4 regions of the Desulfosporosinus acidiphilus SJ4 genome follow, and region 2 is predicted to be linked to each of the others. Evidence: riboswitches for the same ligand, from Rfam matches in the RefSeq annotation. Region 2 holds a riboswitch; each other region holds the start of a gene.
The links. A riboswitch is a leader RNA that binds a small molecule or an ion and turns the genes downstream of it on or off. The one in region 2 is predicted to bind cobalamin.
Positions count from the first base shown of each region.

Region 1 (2,202 bases), 1.0 Mb from region 2:
ATCTTATCTACCTTTCCCTTCTTAACAGCTATGTTTTGTTGTGTTCAGATACTTTGCGACAATTTCCATAGCACAATACTTTCCACACATGGCACAAGCTGAAGATTCGCCGCTATTTCGTGTTTTCCTGATCTCTTTTGCTCTCTGCGGATCAAGGGCCAATTCCAGTTGTCTTTTCCAGTTCAGGTTTTTCCGAGCCATAGACATTTCTAAATCCCATTGATGGGCTTCTTTCATCCCTTTGGCCAGGTCTCCGGCATGTGCAGCGATACGGGCAGCTATGACTCCCTCCCGTACCTGATCAATACTGGGAACGCCAATATGTTCAGCAGGAGTTACATAGCAGAGAAATTCCGCACCGGCCCAGGCACTGATGGCACCCCCGATTGCAGCATTAATATGGTCATAACCGGCAGCAATATCCGTAAGCAAAGGCCCGAAAACAAAATATGGGGCCCCCTTACAAAGGCTCTTTTGCAAAGTAACCGTCGCCTTTACATGATCAAGGGGCATATGTCCAGGTCCTTTAATCATGATTTGAACCCCCCCTTCCCGAGCCCGTCTGACCAGTTCTCCCAGGATTACCAGTTCCTGAACCTGCGCTCCGTCCAAAGAATCAGCCAGACAACCCGGCCTCATCCCGTCTGCCAGGCTTAGGGTAACGTTATATTTTCTGGCAATTTCCAATACCCGATCATATTGTTCGTAAAGGGGATTTTCACATTGATTGGCGATCATCCAACCAATTAGGTGAACACCTCCATAACTTACTAGTGGGTCAATACGCCCTTCTTTCTTTGCTCGTTCCACAACATCCATGGTTGTTGCACAGTGTAAAGCTAAGAAGTCAACACCATCGGCAGCATGACGTTCAATGACCTCAAACATTTCCTCGGCATCCATTTTCACACTCGAACCGTACTTTTCTCCTGCTTCAGCGATTGCCTGATAAACCGGCAGTGTACCAACTGGAACGGAAGCAGAATTTAGTGTCTCTTTACGCATCGTGTCGATATCACCGCTAACGCTTAAATCCATTAGAGCATCCGTGCCTGCTGTTAACGCTGTTTTGATCTTTTTAACTTCTTCGTCGATTACAGCATTATTACCGTAAAGACCGATACTGGCACTGACCTTTGTACGCAGCCCATTTCCTATCCCTATAGGAACAATAGTCTTATGATGAAAATTACAAGGGATTACTATTCTGCCAGCGGCAACTCCCTGCCTAATAAATTCCGGTGAGACGTTCTCCTGGGCTGCCACCTGATCCATTTCAGGTGTAATTATTCCTTCCAATGCTTTCGTTAACAAACTCATCATTATCCTCCCTATATGAATTTAATTTCTCTTGGTTTTCCTCTTGTTTTTATAGAATTGCTAGCTCCTTGTGTATCTTGTTATAAATAGACTTCATGGCCATCCGGGTTTACTAAAGTCCATTTTGTGCAAACGCTTTTTCAATTGACATACATTGGTTATGCTCCCATTATGAACTTCTGCGACTGACCTATAGCTACATCTCCCTCAGGAAATTCCCATGGGAACATCTGCCCCCTCCTCCCACGAAACTAGTAACTTAAAATAAAAACAAAAAACCCGCAACTCATTATGAGTGCGGATTTTTCCATCATCCTCACCTAAATCGACTTAGACACGAAGTCGATACTAAGTATTTTACAGGCAGGTCTCCTGACTTAGGTTCATAGCCTCCTTGCCTCCTTCCTCCTTACAGAGTGGTAATGACAATAGCTCCCCTTTACAGTGGCGGGTCCGTCCGGGACTTTCACCCGGTTCCCTATTCTCCCACATTGGGCACCTGTAAAATCTTGTTAAATTAAGCTAATATTACTTGAGAATATAGAATATGTCAAGCAACAAGCTCAAAATGTTGCTTTCATCCCTTCCTCGTAATCTACTCACTCGAACTCCATCTCCAAAAGCGGCTATTTCCTCTTGAAGGTTAGCCAAGCGAAACAGGTGAGGTGATTAGTTTTTCATACAGCGCATAAACATCGAGTACTTGCTCGGCAAAGCTTTTCTCGTCACTTTTGATCCATTTTTTAAATGCGATGTGAAATATTTCAACCGAAAATCGTGCGGCAAGCTCTGACAGTTCAATATCATATTTGACAGACAAAGCGTTTATGACAGACTCAATTAGCACCTGCCTTTTCAACAGCTCACGTTCCTGCAAATCAG
Region 1 is NC_018068.1:2,616,486-2,618,687, reverse strand. It holds gene bzaB (B12 lower ligand biosynthesis ThiC-like protein BzaB) at 1-2, opposite strand, end outside; gene thiC (phosphomethylpyrimidine synthase ThiC) at 22-1,320, opposite strand; cobalamin riboswitch at 1,666-1,838, opposite strand; gene DESACI_RS11945 (TetR/AcrR family transcriptional regulator) at 1,964-2,202, opposite strand, start outside.
Region 1: it holds a riboswitch for cobalamin, as region 2 does, so the genes downstream of both, thiC (phosphomethylpyrimidine synthase ThiC) here and DESACI_RS07290 (energy-coupling factor ABC transporter permease) in region 2, are expected to answer to the same signal.

Region 2 (2,202 bases):
ATCGGTTCCGGCCGCATCCATGTTATGGCTTGCCATGTATTTGCCGGCTCCAAAAATAAAAAGCAAGAGAACAAACATTATGGACAACATGACTTTAGTATAGGAATCGAACCATTTAATTTCTTGGTTTGATGTCTGTCCCTTACTGGTAACTGCCATTTGGTTTCACCTCCCGGCTTGTTTTAGGAAGAAGTTTAATCCCAGGCAGCAAATCAGGCCGGCGATTAACCATCACTTGAAGAACTGCTGCTGTAAAAACAGCCTCAGCTATAGCCAAAGGCAATTGAGTGGGACCATAACCCATAAAAAAGATCATCCACTGTTTAAGCAACGGTACATTACCATGTAGACTCAGGGCAAGTTCAAACGAACTTGTTAAGTAAGTCAATATGTCACCGACAAACCCTGCTGCCCCTGCAGCCAGCCAGAGAGGACTTCGTAAAGAACGCAAAAGTTTCCAAGTTATGTAGCCGGAAATACCTCCGACAATTCCCATTGAAAATGTGTTAGCACCAATGGTCGTGATACCACCATGACCCAAAAAAATAGCCTGAAAAAAGAGAACGATTGCGGAAATTACTGCGGTTGCCAGGGGACCCACAATAATTGCCGCCAGAGGCGTACCGCATGGATGGGAACAAGAACCTGTCACCGGCACTGGGAGGTGCATTGCCGAAATCACAAAGACTGCCACACCAGTCATAGCTAAAAAGGGCTTATAGGCTAAATTTTCTTTGGCCTTCTTATTAATTTCTTTTATTCCCGGGATAATAAATCCGGTAGTGACGGCGTACCATGAACCCCAGGCCAGGGGAGAGAGAATACCATCTTCAATATGCATCCCAAAACCTCCAATGTATAGAATTCAAAATTATTAACAAAATAAAAAAATCCTTCAACTACCGAAGGATTTATGTTCAACCAGTATTCAGCAAAATCGAGAACACAGTCATACACCTCCCTAACTTCCCGTAGGTAGCTTTATGCGGAAGAAGCAGGTCTCCTGGCTCAAGATCCACATTAACTCACGTCTTCCCAGCAAATCCAGTGACACATGTGAGTTAACTCCCTTTTACAGTGGCGGGCACCGCGTCAGCTTTTAACTGACTTCCCTTTTCAATGCTTTCCCTCAAGAAAGCATCACTTATTCCGTATTATTCAGTTTTTTATATTGTAACATAAAACCTATTCCTTTGCCTAGTTGACCTCTAAGAATTTTAAACGACGGCATTTTTCTTCATGAATTAACTTTAATGTCATAAGTAACACGGAATAATCAAGCTGAATACTCTAGATAGTAGGCTGTCTAAAAGTAGAATACTGGGGGTTAATGCGCTTGAAGGAAGGTAATGGTTTTGGGGGATAATCTAGAGATACCGAATTTTTTATGTCCAAATTGTGGACAGCTTAGTAAATCGAATCAATGGGCAACAATATCATGCAAAAAAAGAACAATCACGGTATCGTTCAATTTCAGGAACAAGCCTAAGAAATCTAAGAACCTTGTGTGCCCGATGTGTAAAAAAATCTGTAACTACCAAGATGTAATTGAGATAACGGCAATAAATTAAAGTGGAGCCAATGATTAACTGGCTCCACTTTAATTTATGAATCCACTGTCTTATATTCAATTATTCATTGAGGGGCGGATGATATGGTACGCTTGTAACCAGAATATTTTTATGCAGGAGAAGCAGTAGTTTCATTAATTGTCCGGTTTGATTATGCAAGAAGTTCTGCCATATTTTTGGCGGGACAAATTCTGGAATCACAAGGGTAACAGTGGAAAATTGAGGATCTTTTTCAAGCTCATCAACATAGTGTAATAAATCCTGGACTGTAGCCCTATAGGGTGATTCCACAATAACTAACTCGATTTGAATATTGCTTTTCTCCCAATGTCTTCGCAGTTTTTCCGCCCGTTCTTTGTCCGATGCAATGTGAATGGCCGATACTTGAGGACTCAGTTCATATCCATATTGCAGGGCCTTAAGGACGATTCTATTCAAGTCAAAAACGGGGACTACTATTTTACTTCGATATTCGGAAAGCTCAACGCTAGAACGTCGATTCCTAACCCTAGTGATTTCTTGATTAAAAGTTTCGATATCTTCCATAGTAGGCTTAATAAGCTTAATTTCTCTCTTATAAACATTTGACACCATGTTAAAGAATAGCATCAGTAAAGGAATAATAATAGCT
Region 2 is NC_018068.1:1,584,381-1,586,582, reverse strand. It holds gene DESACI_RS07295 (hypothetical protein) at 1-159, opposite strand, end outside; gene DESACI_RS07290 (energy-coupling factor ABC transporter permease) at 143-841, opposite strand; cobalamin riboswitch at 977-1,163, opposite strand; gene DESACI_RS07285 (APC family permease) at 1,632-2,202, opposite strand, start outside.

Region 3 (2,202 bases), 1.0 Mb from region 2:
ATTTTTAGGGGTTCATAGAAAAAACATTACACAATGGGAAAACAAAATATCTTATACAAAACTACTTTCTTTTTCACCAAGTCGGAACACTTTCCAGCCGATCAATGACACAGACCAAACCAATATGAACATTCCTGCAAGCATAAAACCCATCTTGTTAAAATCCAAGTTTTGTAGCCAGAGCCAAAACCCACTGTTAAGCCCGCTTTCTTGGGCAAACACCCGGCCGACTTCGATAATACCGATAACTCCTGCAGCCAAGATTGAAAGGCCCGTGATAGTTAGGTTATAATAAACTTTTCTCAAAGGTGAAGTAAGTACCCATTGATATGCGGTCGACATAAAGAAACCGTCCATGGTATCCATCATACTCATACCAGCAGTAAATAGAATAGGGAAAGATAAAACAGCGAACCAAGGTACACCACTCGCCGAGGCAGAGGCTGATGTTGCCAGGACCGCGATTTGTGTTGCCGTATCAAATCCAAGTCCAAACAAAAGCCCTATTAGGTAAATTTGCCAGTTCTTACTAACAAGGTTAAATAACCGATTTATTGAACGATTAATAAATCCTTTATCGGGCCGTTCTACACTTTCTGAAATGTACTTACCTCTCGCCATACTATTAAAAGTTTTTACAATATCCTTTAATATCATCAAATTTACAAGAGCTAGGATAAGCAGCAAAGAACCAGAAACTAAAGTGGCCACAACCCCGCCGACAGCTTGAAATTGCGGAAGTGCTTTTTGCGCCCACTTAACGGCAAAAATAGTTAATGTGCCCATAACAATAACTACAGTTGAATGTCCACAGGAAAAGAAGAAGCCTACACCTTTTGTTTTGCTCTTTCTTTGAACCAACGTGCGGGTCATATTATCAATCGCTGCGATATGATCTACATCAAAAGCATGACTTAGTCCAAAGGTATAGGAGATTACGGCCAAGCCTAGAAGTTGAGGATATTTAAAAACACCCGTGGAGAGAAGCAACACCCCTGTAATAAGTATCGCTAAGATTGCTGATCCATACTTAATCGCGTCGAAATGCCTCTGGGTGGAAATATTACTCATTATTAAAACCCCCATAAAAATTTAAATAAAATAACAAAAACCCTTTCACTATCTGAAAGGGTTCGTAAGAGTTCTAACCAGTATCAACAACTAAAGACACCGATATACACCTCCCTAACATCCCGTAGGTAGTTTAAACTTCGGAATAAGCAGGTCTCCTGGCTCAAGATCATTGTCAACTCACGTCTTCCCAAGTTTTATCCTAGTGACATTAAGTAAGTTAACTCCCCTTCACAGTGGCGGGCACCGCGTCAGTCTTCAACTGACTTCCCTTTTCAATCCTTTCCCTCAGGAAAAGATTACTTATCCCTCGATATTTAATTACTCATATTTTAGCATACGAAAAATAGGTTGTCGAGCTATTTCGACTTATTGTGATATTTTCACACATGCAAGATTTAAAGAGGCCTTAAACTTCAGAACGATTTGCTATGGGACGCCCTGAACATTTCAATCAGGGTCCTTCCTCACATCGAGGCAACAAAATTTCAACTCTTGTTCCCCGCCCATTTCGATTTGAAACGGATATCTTCCCGCCGTGTTGATCTAGGATACGATGTACCACCGACAAGCCTAATCCGGTTCCTTTCTCCTTTGTTGTAAAAAATGGGTCATATATGTAAGGCAAGACATCGGGCGAAATTCCTTGCCCTTCATCGCTAACGGCAAATCCTACAAAGTCTTTTGGTTGAATACCCTCCAGAAGAATCCTTCCGCCTTCTCCTTGGGCATCTATGGCATTAAGTAAGATATTTAAAATGACTTGTTTAATCTGGTCAGAGTCTGCTTCAACCTCGTAATCATCAACTTGTCCTCCTGTTTGAGATAATTCAATCTGGTGCTGCCGCAGAGCAGGCTGAATTAACGAAACTCCCTCCGCCAAGAGTTTTCCTAACTTAACCCTTCCACGCACCAATTCTTTAGGACGGGCAAAACTTAAGAACTCACTAACTAACCGATTTAAGCGTTCACACTCTTCTTGAAGCACACGACAATATTCTAAAACCTCTCTATCTTCTCTCTTATCCTGAGCCAAGAGCTGAATACTTACTTTCATGATCCCCAGTGGGTTGCGTATTTCATGAGCCAGTCCGGCACTCAGGTGCCCAAGCGCGATTAACCGTTCAGTTT
Region 3 is NC_018068.1:561,461-563,662, reverse strand. It holds gene DESACI_RS02745 (HoxN/HupN/NixA family nickel/cobalt transporter) at 52-1,071, opposite strand; cobalamin riboswitch at 1,203-1,393, opposite strand; gene DESACI_RS02740 (two-component system sensor histidine kinase NtrB) at 1,526-2,202, opposite strand, start outside.
Region 3: it holds a riboswitch for cobalamin, as region 2 does, so the genes downstream of both, DESACI_RS02745 (HoxN/HupN/NixA family nickel/cobalt transporter) here and DESACI_RS07290 (energy-coupling factor ABC transporter permease) in region 2, are expected to answer to the same signal.

Region 4 (2,202 bases), 2.4 Mb from region 2:
ACTATTAATCTCGCCCCGGGCATATCGATCATTTAAGATATCCATTGGAGTATGCAACTGAGATTCATGGTTCGTGCGACACGCCCCTCCGGCATTGGATGAGTTAAAGAAATAATACGCTACAAAGACTAGAATAATTAAACCAAACATCATTTGTGATTCCCCCTCTCATTAGTTATTAAGCTAAATTAGGTAATTACATCATATTGCCACTCTTGTTCAGACTCCTATTTCCGTTCATCATCGTAATTCCAGAACTGGTAGCACTACTTCCATTGGTCATCATGTTTCCTTCTGATTGACTCATAAATTGGTTCATCTTATTAAGATTGTCTTGTCCAATTTGGGCCTTAACATTAGGGTCAGAATTCATAAGACCTTGCATCGCCTTAACATCTCCTGTTTGCATGGCGTTCTGCATCCCCGCTGAATTATAGAGATCTTGCATGGCCGTCGAATTCATTAATGATTGATGTTGACCTTGTGAAAAGGTTTGCTGCATAAATCCTTGCATTTGACCCACCCATCCGCTGCCTTGTTGAGAAGTCGTTCCTGCTAGAGCTGGTAAAGCCATAACCCCTACTGCTAACGTTGCGGTTCCTAAGATGGCAGTGATCCTTTTACCAAATTTTTTCATTATATATTCCCCCTAATTTAATCTTCATTTTGAAGTTTTGTAGCTTTGCTTCATTCAATTTACTGATCTTCTATGTCCTTAGTGTAACTCAGGGATACGATCTTCTCATGAAAAAGTTGTGAATTTCTCATGAATTTAGAGGTGTATCACTCATCTTAGCCAAACTTTGTTTACAATTTTTAATGTATCCTCGTATTGGTCACTATACAACTTACTTACCTCATGGTATTATTGAAAAAACTAAATAGTTTAGAATAAGTGATTCCTTCTTGAGGGAAGGAATTGAAAAGGAAAGTCAGTTGAAAGCTGACACGGTACCCGCCACTGTAAAAGGGAATCAACTCACACCATGTCACTGGAATTCATCTGGGAAGACGTGAGTTGATGATGATCTTAAGCCAGGAGACCTGCTTATTCTAAGGTGAAAGCTACCTACGGGAATGTTAGGGGGTGTATACTTGTGTCGATAGGTCAACTCTTGTTGTGTGATACATGTTAAACTTTTTCCCTTCTATGATGAAGGGTTTTTATTTTTGTATTCCTAAACCGAATCTGGTTAACGTTCTTTTCATAAACAGTGGATCAGGAGGAAGAAAAAGTTGAAAGATATCACTCAGGCAGAGAAAAGTAGCCCTCAGTGGCTGCGTTATGGTATGGCAGTAACTGGGCTACATCTTTTAGGCCTAACAATGATGTTGCTAAATATATAACAATATCCGCAATTACTGGGATTTGGATTTTTATCGTACACACTGGGCTTACGTCAGCTTTTGATGCAGATCACATTGCAGCTATTGATAACACAGTTCGCAAAATGATTCAACATAACCAAGACCCCATGGGAGTTGGTAGGCAAAATTCCGGTTACCGACACCGTACCCGGCTGTAATAGAATCTCCTAACGCAAGATAATAGTTTGGCATTTTCTGTTTATCACCACCAGTTTAGATAGATACCAATATACGGTACGTAACCCAATATAAACTTGTGCAAGCTTTACTTTATAAATACAAGGAAACGGATCGACTCTAAACGATTTGTTTCCTTGTATTTATAACTATTTGGAACTATTTTATCCAGATATTACATAAAATGGATGCCGTCGTTCTAACTCCTGGCTGACCCCTATGTCATCAATCCGTGGGATTGATCCAGCGTGAATTTGAAGAGATTGGCTTAAGTACGATTAGTATTTCCCTGATGCAAGGGATTACGGCAAAAGTATCCCCTCCTCGTACTGTTTATGTTCATTTCCCACTAGGTCGTGTTACTGGTAAGGCGTCCGATGCCGAGACCCAGAACCAAGTATTTAAAGCTACCCTGAATCCTTTAGTTGATATCCAAAACCCCGGCGAAATTAGGAAACTGCCTTTTACATGGAAAGAGTAGGCTCAAGCCTACTCTTTTTCAACAACAATTATTCAAATATACTTCTCGTTATCAGCCATACAAATCAACTCGTTGTACGCTGCCATTTTTTTGTAACTCACGATTTTTTATCCCAAGCTTGCATCCCGCCATCTAAATTTAGAACTTGTTCATACCCCTTCGATTTGAGGAACTGA
Region 4 is NC_018068.1:4,103,426-4,105,627, forward strand. It holds gene DESACI_RS18830 (SHOCT domain-containing protein) at 1-153, opposite strand, end outside; gene DESACI_RS18835 (hypothetical protein) at 197-637, opposite strand; cobalamin riboswitch at 877-1,066, shown strand; gene DESACI_RS24940 (HoxN/HupN/NixA family nickel/cobalt transporter) at 1,275-1,526, shown strand; gene DESACI_RS18840 (hypothetical protein) at 1,778-2,026, shown strand; gene DESACI_RS23180 (rhodanese-like domain-containing protein) at 2,124-2,202, opposite strand, start outside.
Region 4: it holds a riboswitch for cobalamin, as region 2 does, so the genes downstream of both, DESACI_RS24940 (HoxN/HupN/NixA family nickel/cobalt transporter) here and DESACI_RS07290 (energy-coupling factor ABC transporter permease) in region 2, are expected to answer to the same signal.